One region of the Bacillus sp. D386 genome, then DNA from elsewhere that is predicted to be linked to it. Evidence: a T-box and tRNA genes for the amino acid it is inferred to sense, from the RefSeq annotation. Region 1 holds a T-box; the other holds one or more tRNA genes.
What was found. The T-box of region 1 lies ahead of argS (arginine--tRNA ligase). A T-box ahead of a tRNA ligase gene usually reads a tRNA of that ligase, here a tRNA-Arg.

Region 1 (7,219 bases):
AAAATTTCTGTTATGTCCGGAACCTCCAGAGAAACCGTAAGTATGGTCGTAAATAAATTAAAGAAGAATCAGATTCTATCCATAAAAGATCGAATGCTTCATATTCATAAACCTGAATATTTTGAAGAAGAAGTTATATGAGGAAAATTTATGAACTGATTAATTGAAAATCTCTCCATCTCCCTACTATAATAGGAATATTATACTAAAGGGATGGAGGGGTAATGTGATCAAAACTTCCTATCATACACTGGGAGCAGTTATATTTATTTGGGGGTTAGTATTACAACTGAAATGGCCCGGTCAGGATGAAACTATAGGCCATCAACTGTTTCAAGCGTACTCTATTCCTGTTACAGCCGAGATTGGGGTCTCTTATGTTTGGATTGTATCCATTATCATTCAGGTCAGCGGAATCTTGTTATTTTTGAAATGGCTATTTATGGAGCATCCTCAGATTTTAAAGAAATATATGAAATTTGAACCGGTATTCTTGGTTGTCTTATTGTTTGCTATTCCTTTTGTAATTAACAGTCTATTAAGTACTTCTGCCAAAACGTATATTTATGCTGCTGAGAATGGAGCTAATGCTATAGAATATTTGGAAAGCGAATGTACAATAGAAGAGCAGGATGAAGGTAATCTGTATGAATGCAAAATTATACTGCAAAATTATGAGCATCAATCACAGCAGGTAACGTTGCATTTTCCTGTTTCCGATTCGGTAAAGAAAGAAAAACAAGTAACAGCTTATTTACAGGTTCATGAAAAAAAAGAGATTAGAGTGCAATTTACAGCTGATGAATTAGCCGCTTTCGAAGGGGTACCTGAATTTACAATTCAATCATAATGGTCTTAATAGAAAATATCGGAGAACCGTGTATCATAGAAGCGGTTCTCCGATATTTTTTATTGAAGGTTAGCTGGGATTACATTTCCTGCGGTGCTTCCATTCCTAATAAATGCATGCCTTCTTCAAGAACGATGGTAATTGATTTTATTAAAGCCAAGCGATTTTGCAATTCACTGTCATTCTCTAATATGCGTATATGTCCATAATAGCGATTAAATGATTGAGCCAAGTCAATCAAGTATTTAGCAATAACGGATGGCTCCATTTTTTCGAAAGCCCGCTCAATCACGGATGGAAATGCCAGCAAATGCTTTACAATATCAAAGCTATATTCATCACTCAAGCCTGCTGATGCACTAGCAGGAGTGAAGGCCTTTCTAAGAATAGAATGGGCACGAGCATTTGTATATTGTAAATAGGGACCGGTTTCACCTTCGAATTTTAGGATGTCTTCGAGCGAGAATTCAATATTATTCATACGGTCATTTTTCAAATCGTTGAATATAACAGCTCCTACGCCTACTTGTTTTGCAACCTCATCTTTGTTATTTAAATCAGGATTTTTATTCTCAATATTCTTACGAGCAAGCTCGATTGATTCGGCCAGCACTTCCTCGAGGAGGACAACTCTTCCTTTACGAGTTGACATTTTTTTGCCGTCTTTCATAATCATTCCGAATGGTACATGTGAAATATCGTCAGCCCAGTCAAATCCAAGTTTCTTTAAAACAGCTTTAAGCTGTTTAAAATGTAAGGATTGTTCATTTCCGACTACATATACAGCCTTGGCAAAGTCGTAGGTACGGTAACGGTATAAAGCAGCTGATAAATCCCGTGTTACATAAAGAGTCGCACCATCGGATTTTTTGATTAAACAAGGTGTTAATCCCTCTTCCTCTAATTTGACTACCATGGCACCCTGATCTTCTACAAGCAGGCCGCTATTCTCAATTATTTCTATAACCTCTGCCATCTTATCATTATAAAAAGCTTCCCCATTAAAAGAGTCGAATTGAATGCCAAGCAGCTCATATATTTTCTCGAATTCTTTCAGGGATTCTTCTTTGAACCATTTCCATAATTTCGTGGCTTCTTCGTCCCCATCTTCCAGTTTTTTGAACCAGTCACGTCCCTGTTGCTTTAGCTCAGGTTCTGTTTCAGCTTTTTCATGAAAGATAATATATAACTTTAAAAGTTCGCTGATGGGACTCTTTTTAACTTTTTCTTCATTTCCCCAAGCTTTATAGGCTACAATTAATTTTCCGAATTGAGTGCCCCAATCACCAATGTGATTAATTTTAACAGGGGTATAACCGCATTTTTTAATAATATTGGCTATAGAGGCTCCGATTACTGTGGAGCGAAGGTGCCCCATCGAAAAGGGCTTGGCGATATTGGGTGAAGACATATCAATTGCGATATTTTCACCATGTCCAAGAGAAAGTGTGCCGTACTGATGTTGATCAGTTAATATCGTATTCATTACTCTTTCACTGATAGACTTTTTATCGAGGAAAAAGTTAACATACGGTCCAATAGCTTTTACATCCTCATAACGTTCATCCTTTAGTTGGTCAGCTAATGTTACTGCAATTTTCTGCGGAGATTGCTTCCACAGTTTTGCGAGAGTGAAACAGGGAAATGCCAAATCTCCATGCTCTTTGTTCTTTGGGGTTTCGACCAAAGACAAGCATGTTTCAAGATTTAAGTCACCTTTTAGTACTTCATTCATATGAGAAGCTACATCTAGTTTTATATCCATATCCTCAGCCTCCAGTAAAATATAATAAAAAAAGCCCGCCTCTTAAAAATCTTTAAGAGACGGGCTGTAAACCCGCGGTACCACTCTGCTTGTTCTAATGAACCACCTTAACTTTATAACGGAAAAGTCCGGCCCAAACTACTAAAGTTGTTCGAATGAGCATTTCAGAAGGGCGTTCCTTAAAACCATTAATACCAGGCTCTCACCATTCCCGGCTCGCTATAATTTGTATTTTAAGTACTATTCTTCATCATAAATATTATCTTTATTATTTTATATACAAATAGTATAGAAATTCCGAATAGAAAGTCAATACAAAATATTCTTTTGTATGAATATATTGCTCATCTATGCACAAATGAGTATAAATAGAATTATAGAACTTAGTAAAAGGAGTATTTTATTATGAATAAGGAAAAAAGACTCGCTATTATTAAGCAGGTAATTCAGAATAATGAAATTAAAACTCAGGAACAGCTGGTCGAAGAATTATCTAAGCAAGGGTTGCATATTACACAAGCCACCATTTCTCGAGATATCCGGGAATTAAGCCTGGTAAAATATCCATCTAAGACCGGAGGGACGAAGTATGGATTTATCGGAGATCATAAGTACAATGACACAATGAAACTACGTAAAAAAATGCAAGACGCATTATTAAATATTGAAAGAATAGAATATTTTATTATCCTAAAAGTATTACCTGGCCATGCCCACTCATTTGGGGCAATTTTAGATGAACTTGAGTGGGAAGAGAAGGCGGCAACTATATGTGGGAATGATACCTGTATGATTATTTGCCGTACAATCCATCAAGCAGAGGCCCTGGAAGAAAGGTTAAGAACAGTTGCAAATTTATAAGAAATATTTTTTTATATTTCAAGTATGATATGCAAAAAAATATACATAGTTATGCGAAATAATAGGAAATTAAAAATAATTAATTGAATATTCATACATAAACTTTTCTATTTAAAGAGATTTATGTGAGGATTTACACATTTTTTGTGTGTAAAAAATCACAAATCTCTTTTTTTCGTTCCTTTACACTAAAAATGTAAGAAAAATAAGGTGTGCAGGAGGAAAGGCAATATGACAAATCCAATTCATGTTACTTCTGAAATCGGCACTTTAAAAACTGTAATGTTAAAGCGTCCCGGAAAAGAAGTAGAAAATCTTACTCCGGAATATCTGGAGAGACTATTGTTTGATGATATTCCTTATTTGCCGATTATTCAGGAAGAGCACGATTATTTTGCTAATACACTAAGAGATCAAGGAATAGAAGTTTTATACCTTGAGAAGCTTGCTGCAGAATCTCTTACAAATCCTGAAGTGAAAGAGGAATTTGTTAGCCGCATGCTTGAAGAAAGCAATGCAAAGGTACAGGGTACATTTGAAAATCTTAAAGAGTATTTATTATCATTTTCAAATGAAGACATGGTTGACAAAATTATGTCCGGTATCCGCAAAAATGAACTGGAGATCAGCAAAAAAACACATTTGTATGAATTGATGGAAGACCATTATCCATTCTATACAGATCCAATGCCAAACCTGTATTTTACGCGGGACCCGGCAGCAGCTATCGGAAACGGTTTAACAATTAATAACATGCGCGAACCTGCAAGACGCAGAGAGTCCATGTTCATGGAATATATTATCAAGCATCATCCACGTTTTGCTGGTAAAGATGTTCCTGTATGGCTTGACCGTACTTATCATAACCCAATTGAGGGGGGAGATGAACTGGTATTAAGCCCAGAAGTAGTCGCAATCGGTGTTTCAGCAAGAACATCTGCTAAAGCAATCGAAAAATTCGCGCTTAGCATCTTGAATAAACAAAATCAATTCAAGAAAGTAATAGCTATTGAAATACCTAGCTGCCGTGCATTCATGCACCTGGATACTGTATTTACAATGGTAGACTACAATAAATTTACAATGCATCCGATGATTCAGGGACCTGGCGGTAAAATGAATATTTACATCCTTGAAAAAGGCGCTGATGAATTTAATGTAAATATCACACACCGTACTGACATTAAAGAGACTTTAAAAGAAGTGCTTAACTTGCCTGAACTTGAAATCATCCTTTGTGGTGACGGAGATGAAATCGCAGCTCCACGTGAACAGTGGAATGATGGTTCCAATACACTGGCGATTGCACCTGGTGTAGTTGTTACATATGACCGTAACTATATCTCAAACGAGTGCTTACGCAAACATGGTGTAAAAGTTATTGAAATCAAAAGCTCTGAATTGTCTCGTGGCCGTGGGGGCCCACGCTGCATGAGCATGCCTCTAGTACGTGAAGACATTTAATAAAAGATTTAGTTGATTAAAAGGTTATCGTTGGAGGGAGTATATAAAATGATTAAAACAAGACCAGACCTTAAAGGTAGAAGTTTCTTGGCTGAGAAAGATTTCACTGAAGAAGAATTCTTACACATGATTGATTTTGCTGCTGAGTTAAAGGAAAAGAAAAAACAAGGCATTCCTCACCGTTATATGGAAGGTAAAAATATTGCCTTATTATTTGAAAAACCATCAACTCGTACACGTTGTGCTTTTACGGTAGCTTGTACTGATTTAGGCGCTCATCCTGAGTATCTTGGAAAAGATGATATCCAACTTGGAAAAAAAGAATCTATTGAAGATACTGCTAAAGTTTTAGGCCGTATGTTTGATGGTATCGAATTCCGTGGCTTTGAACATGCAAAAGTGGAATCTTTGGCTGAGCACTCCGGAGTTCCTGTATGGAATGGTCTTACAGATTTATGGCATCCAACTCAAACTTTAGCGGACTTCTTAACAGTGAAAGAAAATGTAGGCCACTTAAAAGGCGTTAAATTCGTATATGTTGGGGATGGCCGTAACAACGTAGCAAACAGCTTACTTGTCGGCGGTGCAAAAGTTGGTATGGATGTACGTATCTGTTCACCGGAATCTTTATTCCCAGAAGCATCTATTGTTGAACTTGCTAAGGAATTAGCAAAAGAGTCCCAAGGCCGTGTAACAATCACATCTAATGTTGAAGAGGCAGTATCCGGCGCTGATGTTATCTACACAGATGTTTGGGTATCAATGGGAGAAGAAGACAAGTTCGCAGAACGTATCGCTTTATTAGCTCCATATCAAGTGAATATGGATATGATCAAAATGACTGGAAATGACAACGTGATCTTCTTACACTGCTTACCGGCATTCCATGACTTAGAAACTTCTTATGGTCGTGCGATTCATGAAGAGCACGGATTAGCTGAAATGGAAGTTACAGATGAAGTCTTCCGCAGCAAGCATTCCAAAGTATTTGATCAAGCTGAAAACAGAATGCATACAATCAAATCTGTAATGGCATTGACATTAGGAAATATTGAATAAGTAGATGAGCAGGGAATTGGTTCTACACAATTCCCTGCTACCATTATCAAATTAACGAGGTGAAGAAAAAATGGCAGAAGATAAAAAGATTGGCTTATTTGCCTTAATTGCCATTGTTATAGGTTCTATGATTGGAGGAGGAGCATTTAACCTTGCTTCAGATATGGCTGGTGCAGCTTCTCCCGGTGCAATTATTTTAGGATGGACAATTACTGGTATAGGGATGGTCGCGCTAGCGTTATCTTTCCAAAACTTGAATGATAAAAGACCGGATCTTGATGGTGGAGTTTACAGCTATGCTTCAGCTGGATTTGGTAAATTTATGGGATTCAACAGTGCTTGGGGTTACTGGCTGTCTGCATGGTTAGGTAACGTAGCATACGCTACACTTTTGTTCTCTTCCATTGGTTACTTTATCCCTATGTTTGAAGGTGGACAAAACATAGCTGCAATCATTGGTGCCAGCGTATTGCTATGGGCTGTGCATGCTTTAGTTTTACGAGGAGTTCACTCAGCAACACTTGTAAATACAATAACAACAATTGCAAAATTAGTTCCTATTTTCCTATTTATCATTATTGGTATTTTTGCTTTTAATGCGGATATTTTCTTAGACGACTTCTGGGGAACTGGTGCTGGCTTCAAATTTAGTGATGTTATGTCCCAAACAAAGAGCACTATGCTTGTAACACTTTGGGTGTTCATTGGGGTTGAAGGAGCGGTTGTTTTATCCAGCCGTGCGAAAGACAAAAAGGATGTTGGTAAAGCGACTGTCATTGGTTTGATTAGTACGTTAATCATTTACGTATTAATTAATATTATGTCTATCGGTGCAATGAATCGTGCAGAAGTAGCCGGTTTGGCTAATCCGTCTATGGCATATGTGTTTGAAGAAATGGTAGGTCCATGGGGAGCAACATTCATCAATCTTGGATTAATAGTCTCTGTCCTAGGTGCTTGGTTGGGCTGGACATTGCTGGCATCCGAGATTCCTTACTTAGCAGGTAAGGATAAATTATTCCCTAAATGGTTTGCAAAAGTTAATAAAAATGGGGCTCCGTCTAATTCTTTATGGATTACAAATGGTCTGATTCAAGTGTTCCTATTGACATTCCTTGTATCTGAGCAAGCTTATAACTTTGCATTTTCATTGGCATCTTCAGCTATTTTAATTCCGTATGCATTTACAGCATTCTATCAATTGAAATATTCCTTACAAG
Region 2 (7,219 bases), on a different contig from region 1:
ATTGTAGGTGTATTGTGATGCTCGGCAACCCAATATCGCTTATATCCCATCTTCTCTGTAGCCTGTGCAAGCTCAACCATTGAATCAATTGCTCCCTTTGCATCTTGGCCTTTGCGAATAGGGGCTAAATTTAGTACAGAAACAGGAACATTTATATTAATACTTTTATTTGTCATATAGTTTGGATCCTTCCATCATAAAGTTTCCATTTAATAGTAACAAGTAAGTGACAATAAACAAACATTCTTGCTTGATCAATCCTTTTTCTAAGCTTCGCACCTGGGTATTAATAGTTGTTTTTCCTATCAATAATGGATATACTAAGCGGACAAGTAAATCGTTAAAGGAGTAATCAAATGGCGAAAATTGAAGTGGGAGAAATCCTTGTATTAGAAGGCGAAAATGGACAGGAAGAAGAAATTGAAGTACTAGGTACATTGGATGTAGACGGAGCAGAATACGCTGTTACCGCACTCGTGGAAGAAATCAAACTCGAAACAGAAGAAGATATGGAAATATTCTTTTTCCGTGTTGACGAAGACGGTGAACTTCACGAAATTGAAAGCGACGAAGAATTCCAAAAGGTCGCAAGTGTACTTGAAGAGAATATGAAACACTCTCATTAATTTACAGGTAATAGGTTGTCCCAAATGCATTAATAGCATAAGGGACAACCTTTTTTGTGAATTCAGTCAAGATCTACTATAGACCTAGGTGTTGACTGTGAATATCCATAAATCCACAGCCATTCAAAGCCCATTCCGTTTTCATCCTTCAATTTCCCACGTACAGAAAATCTCTTAGTTATTTTTTCTTTAATAACAGTATTTCTCCTCTATGCTTGTATGCCACATTTAAATTGTAAAAAAAGTCAAAATGATTGTATAGTTAAATAGATAAAGATTGTATCTACCGCTCTCATTATGACATTTAATAAATGTTTTTATCTAAAGAAACCTACTCTGACTACGTTTTATCAACCAAAGAAAACTCCTCTTCCAGATTCAAAGAATCTTGCACACATAATTATTCCTAATACATTTTGAGCCATTTGCTTCAGAATACGAAACCTCTAATCATCATAAAATTATTTTTGTATTAAAAGACTGATTTGAATGGAGGATCATATGAAGGATACGATGAAGAAACGGATTGGTGTTATTCTATCAGCTGCGCTTCTTTTCTTACCATTCAGCCTGCCTACAAAAACCTCAGCCGGCAAGCTGAAACCACCTGATGAAACCTTTACGCCAGGCCAATGGTTCCTGGGTGAACGGCCGCCGAATTTAAATCCAGCTAAACCTCCGATTGTTTTTGTCCAAGGGAAAAATGGCAGTTCAACCAGTTGGTACGGTGAAACAGAATATCATGGCGTGAATGATATGTATACAAAGGCGTATGAAGCCGGATATCAAACCGCCTTTGTCCAGCTTTATGATGCAGCCGGAAACGGGTCGGAAAATCAGTATACGAACGGAGAATTACTTGCATCGATGCTAGCCGATATCTCCCGACACTTCAATGGCCAGAAAGTCAACATCATCGCTCACAGCAAAGGAGGACCAGATACTCAAGCAGCCCTAGTACACTATGGAGCCCACCCCTATGTCGGCAAGGTTATTACACTAGGTTCACCACATCGTGGTTCAGAGCTGGCAGACCTGGCATATAGCTGGTATGCTGGGTGGCTCGGAGATTTGCTTGGCCAAAACGATGCTGGTACCTATTCTTTGCAGCTTGGGGAAATGGCGAGATTCCGCTCTGTAACGGATGGGCATACGAATAGAAACAAGAATAAGTACTATACCGTGGCAGGAACGGATCATGGACCTGCTTTCTCCGCTCTATCCTTGGGAGGCGCCTATTTATCTTCATACGGGGCTAATGATGGATTGGTCACTGAAACAAGCTCCAAACTATCCTATGGTACACATCTGTTTACAGACAGCTCAATTGACCATGATAATATTCGGATGGGCTCCAAGGTGTTTTCGCGGATTGAGCCTTATATGCGCACTGCCACAGTTACACAAATTAAATCAACAGCCGATCCCGAGCAAAATGAATCGGCCATTCAAAATACATCTTCTCATTATATTCATGGGGATGCCTTAGCCCAAAATCAACTTGTAAAAAAAGAGATCTATATTCCGGAAAAAACCACCGGTACAATCTCGATCTATACGGCCCACTCATCAATAGGTGTCGAATTGATTTCACCAGATGGTACCATCATCCCCGCCTCTAAGCCGACTGTCGATCAGATACTTTTTTCCGGTGCCAGCTTATATACCTTTTATAACAAAGAATTCACTCCTGGTACATGGACGGTACAAATAAAGGCAACGGAAGCTGATGATGCCTATCTATTAGCCTCTACCTTTAACGAAAAGGAAATATATAAACTGGAGATGGCCGGAACAGGCAAAGCAGAGCTGACGGACTTCACCATCCGTGCCCCTAAGCATTCCGGAACAGCTAGCTTCTCAATTAAATTAATCGACAAAGACGGTATCGAATTGACACAAACCGTCCTCCCTAAGACAACCAACGGAATAGATTTCTCTGCCAAACTGCCAAAAGTGCCGAAGCCAGGTGTCTATAATATGACAGTCGATATCAAGACCAAGCATCCTAACGGAAAAGAATCTGTTCGCACGTTGGTGAGATCTGTTTATATTGATTAATGTGTATATACACCCCTCTTATGTTTCTTTAATAAGAGAGGTGTTTCTTTTTTGCTTATTCAGATTATAAAGTGGTCATAATATATTTTTAAGCTCTCGCTCCATCCAATAATCTTACACTTTGATACAGGTATACTTTCATTTCAGCAGGGAATTCTATTTCAAATCACCTCTATAAAAGGAGCACGGATTATGAACCTGCAGAGCGGCAAATATTATTGGCAAACAACTTATCCTAATCCTCCTGTATATCCATCGTTGGAGGAAGATATACTTTGTGATGTTCTTATTGTTGGGGGAGGAAGTTCAGGGGCACAGTGCGCATACCTTTTAAGCGACAAAGGACTTAAGGTGGCTGTAGTTGATAAACGAAGGATTGGTACCGGCAGCACAATGACCAACACCGCCCTCCTTCAATATTTAGGAGATAAGATGTTGTTTGAGTTGATCAATTCCTTTGGGGAAGAATCAGCCATTTACCATACAAAATTATGCGAGCAAGCCATTTCTGAAATTGAAGAAACATCGAAAAAACTAAATTTAGATTCCGAGTTTACACGAAGGGATAGCCTCTATTATGCCAGTGATCCCCAAGGAGAGATGAAGTTACAAAGGGAATACGATTATTTGATCAAGCACGACTTCCCTGTCGATCTGCTTAACGAAAGCCAAATTAAAGAGCGTTACCCATTTTCTAAGCAATCAGCCTTGTATATCCATAATGATGGGGAAATCAATCCATTTAAATATAATCATGGCCTGATTCAAGCAGCCCATCAAAAGGGTGTACAAATATTTGAGGATACAAAAATAACCGGTAAAAAATTCAATAAGGAGTATGCTACATTTTTTACAGACCGCAATCATTCCATCACAGCAAGAAAAGTCATCATTGCTGCTGGATATGAAGGGCTCGAATTTAAAAAAGATAAGGATTGTCTTCTGACAAGTTCATATGCTGTTATCACCAAACCGGTTGAAAATCTTCAGCAATCTGAATGGTATAAGCAAACATTAATTTGGGAAACAGCACGCCCATATATCTATATGCGCACAACTGCAGATAATCGGATTATCATTGGAGGACTTGACGAAAACACAATCTATCCTGAGGATCGTGATTCAAAAATTAATCATAAAAAGACGAAGCTTATTGAAGAATTTAATAAGCTCTTTCCCGGTATAAAAGCTGAACCCGAATTTTATCTTGGAGCCTTCTATGGCGGGACACACGATGGACTTCCTCTTATCGGTCAATATGACGAATTTCCACACTGCCATTTTCAATTTGCCTATGGAGATAACGGACTTGTCTATAGCACTGTCTTGTCTAAAATCATCACGGATATCATCACAAAAGGTTCTCATCCAGCCTTTAACTTATATAGTCAGAAACGGAGGGAAAGGTAATCCAAATAGGTTATTTGTATAATTTCAATATTAAATGTAAAAAAAGGCAAAACCAACTTTAAAAGGTTTTGCCTCTTTCTTTAATTAACGGACTTGGAAGAGAATTTGTCTATACCATAGATTTAATCATTCTAGCTTCATACTTATTAGATATAGAAAACAAAAAACCTCTTATGAAAATAAGAGGTTTTTTTACTAGCGTCCCAGGAGAGATTCGAACTCCCGACCGACGGCTTAGAAGGCCGTTGCTCTATCCAGCTGAGCTACTGGGACATGTTTTTATTTTTTTACGTTGTCCTTAACGACATTTATTATTATATAATCACTTTATTTATAAGTCAATAACTTTTTTGAAAAAGTTTTTTATCTTTTTAAAAGTGAAGGGAAGGGAAGGGAACTCACAAATCCTGATCTGTATATTCCCTTCACTTACTATACAACTTTTTTTTGATTTAGGAAAGTGTTGTTTTCAATTGCCAGCCTGGTAATTTTTCCCCAGACATTGTGTAAAAATCAACGATTGCATTCTGACCTTGTTTTTCGAGAATCACATAGGTTTTATACTGACTTCCTCTCGGTAGACGTATACTGCCGGGATTAATATACAGGCAGTTATCAATTTTTTCTGCACCTGCTATATGAGAGTGGCCAAAACAGATAACATTCGCACCAACCTCTCTCCCTTTCAAGCTAATATTCATCAACGTAGATTTGATATTGTATAAATGCCCATGTGTAACAAGTATTGACCAGTCTTCAAGATGTGCAATTAAATCCTCCGGAAAGTCCTCTCCGAAATCACAATTACCTCGTACAGTTTGATAATACTGAATTACTTGATCATCACGAGATAATTCTGAATCCCCGCAATGTATAAACAGATCGACCTCTTCTTTATGTCTTTCATGCAAAACGTCCAATTCTTCCAGTAAGCCATGGCTATCACTGACAATTAAACATTTCATAGGAATTCCACTACTTTTTCATTTAGTACTTTCTCTAATTCTTTTAAAGCATTCGCTCGATGGCTGATTCTGTTTTTCTCCTCTGCTTCAAGGTTCGCCATCGTTGTTTGTTTTTCCGGCACAAAGAAAATAGGATCATATCCGAAGCCATTCTCGCCATCCGGCGCGTCAGCAATGATTCCCTCACATGTTCCGGAAACTGTAATAGGGTCCATCTTCGGACCGACAAGTGCTATTGCACAATAAAAACGGGCAGTTCGTTTTTCTTTAGGTACACCCTCTAGCTCATTAAGAACCTTTTCATAATTAGCTCTATCATCTTTTCCTGGACCTGCATACCTTGCCGAAAAAATACCCGGACGTCCATCCAATGCATCAATGACCAAGCCAGAATCATCAGACAAAACAGGCATATTCATAAGCTCAGAAATAGTGTTAGCCTTCAAAAGAGCATTTTCTTCAAATGTGCTTCCTGTCTCTTCAACATCAATCGCATTCTCAATATCCAATAGGGTAATAACCTTAATCCCTTTTGGGGAAAATAATGCTTCAAATTCTTTTGCTTTACCTTTATTTTTGGTTGCAATTAAAACGGTATTCATATTCAACTTCTCCTCCCAAGAGAAAAATCGTATAAATTGGTACGCTTTACTGAATTTTAGCTGCTATATCTCCCAATGACTCTTGCTGTACAGTAAATAATTGCTGTAAACCTTCACTTGCAAGGTCAAGTAATTCATTCAATTGATGTCTGGAGAAAGTCGCTTCTTCTCCGGTTCCCTGAAGCTCCACAAATTCCTCTGCGCCTGTCATAATGACATTCATATCCACTAAAGCCTTAGAGTCTTCATGATAATTCAAATCAAGAACCGCTCCAAGCTCCTCAATCATCCCGACTGATGTGGCAGCTAAATAGTTTTTAATCGGATAAGAGCTAATTTTCCCTGCCTCCTGAAGCTTATCGAGCGCAATCGCCATTGCAACGAATGCACCTGTAATCGAAGCTGTTCTTGTTCCTCCATCTGCCTGAATCACATCACAATCAATCCAGATTGTTTTTTCTCCAAGCGCTTCCAAATCGACTACCGCACGTAAAGCGCGCCCAATCAAACGCTGGATCTCCATCGTACGTCCAGTAACTTTCCCTTTAGTTGATTCGCGCATCGTCCTTTGCTCTGTTGCACGAGGCAGCATTGAATACTCTGCCGTAATCCATCCTTTTCCTTCTCCGCGCATAAATGGCGGAACACGGTCATCTACACTGGCTGTACAAATCACCTTTGTATCACCGACACTGATTAACACCGAGCCTTCCGGGTGTTTAATATAATTTGTTTCTATATGTACGGGTCTTAATTCATTCTTCTTTCGACCATCAAATCTCATAGGTACCTCCTAAATGTATACATCATGCTTAGTTTAGCATACCCTAAATCAATAAAAAAGCACCCTGTCCAAACAATATTGCCATTTATGTCCAAATTAAAAACAGGCAAGCTCCTAAACGGAACTTGCCCATCTTTTTCACTATTAGTATTTACCTGTATTGACGGTTTCAGGTCGTGTTACCGGTTCCGATAGCTTCTTGCCATCTTCCTTCAGAAGCTCACCCTCTCCATTTACCTGAATCGCCACTTTCTTTATATCTTTTTGCTCAGTAAGAGAAAGCACCAGTTCATTTAATAAATGGCCGGATACTATTTTCTCCTCCCCATCAAAGCTTGAATAAATAGATTCATTAAAATTAAGTGTAACCACGCCATCCTCTATTTTAGGTTCCTCGACTAATGCAACATCAGGTCTGAACTCCGTAACAAGCGGAGAGGAATAACCCGGACCTTTAATCAGGCTGCTGACTACGGCTTCTACATGATCATTTTCCTGATTACTGATTCTTTTTGTCACTGGTACATAATAATAGTTATCTGTTTCACCGGACATATAATAAACCGTAACAGGACGTGTATTCATAATATCGGTCGTGTCTGTATGATCGTTATTAATTCCCATTAATCTTGATGTTCCGTTTTGTATTGCTGTTTTATTAACGGGCATCTCCTTTAATGCTTGCCCTTCGATTTGCAATTTTACTTTCTCCACTTTATCAAATTGCGTTAAAGTCCAAGTCACTGACTCCAGAATTTTCGTTTCATCCTC

Region 2: it encodes a tRNA-Arg, which carries the amino acid that the T-box ahead of argS (arginine--tRNA ligase) is inferred to sense. The anticodon was not compared.

Annotation. Positions count from the first base shown of each region.
Region 1 covers NZ_VEMV01000004.1:495,349-502,567, forward strand. Annotated here, with positions in the region: gene FHY45_RS14340 (Crp/Fnr family transcriptional regulator) at 1-141, shown strand, start outside; gene FHY45_RS14345 (hypothetical protein) at 227-850, shown strand; gene argS (arginine--tRNA ligase) at 930-2,615, opposite strand; T-box leader at 2,668-2,878, opposite strand; gene argR (arginine repressor) at 3,021-3,476, shown strand; gene arcA (arginine deiminase) at 3,708-4,940, shown strand; gene argF (ornithine carbamoyltransferase) at 4,989-5,999, shown strand; gene arcD (arginine-ornithine antiporter) at 6,070-7,219, shown strand, end outside.
Region 2 covers NZ_VEMV01000007.1:213,335-220,553, reverse strand. Annotated here, with positions in the region: gene FHY45_RS19750 (LLM class flavin-dependent oxidoreductase) at 1-176, opposite strand, end outside; gene FHY45_RS19745 (DUF1292 domain-containing protein) at 357-626, shown strand; gene FHY45_RS19740 (esterase/lipase family protein) at 1,128-2,687, shown strand; gene FHY45_RS19735 (NAD(P)/FAD-dependent oxidoreductase) at 2,880-4,097, shown strand; tRNA gene FHY45_RS19730 (tRNA-Arg) at 4,297-4,370, opposite strand; gene FHY45_RS19725 (metallophosphoesterase family protein) at 4,550-5,062, opposite strand; gene FHY45_RS19720 (XTP/dITP diphosphatase) at 5,059-5,664, opposite strand; gene rph (ribonuclease PH) at 5,711-6,448, opposite strand; gene FHY45_RS19710 (GerMN domain-containing protein) at 6,593-7,219, opposite strand, start outside.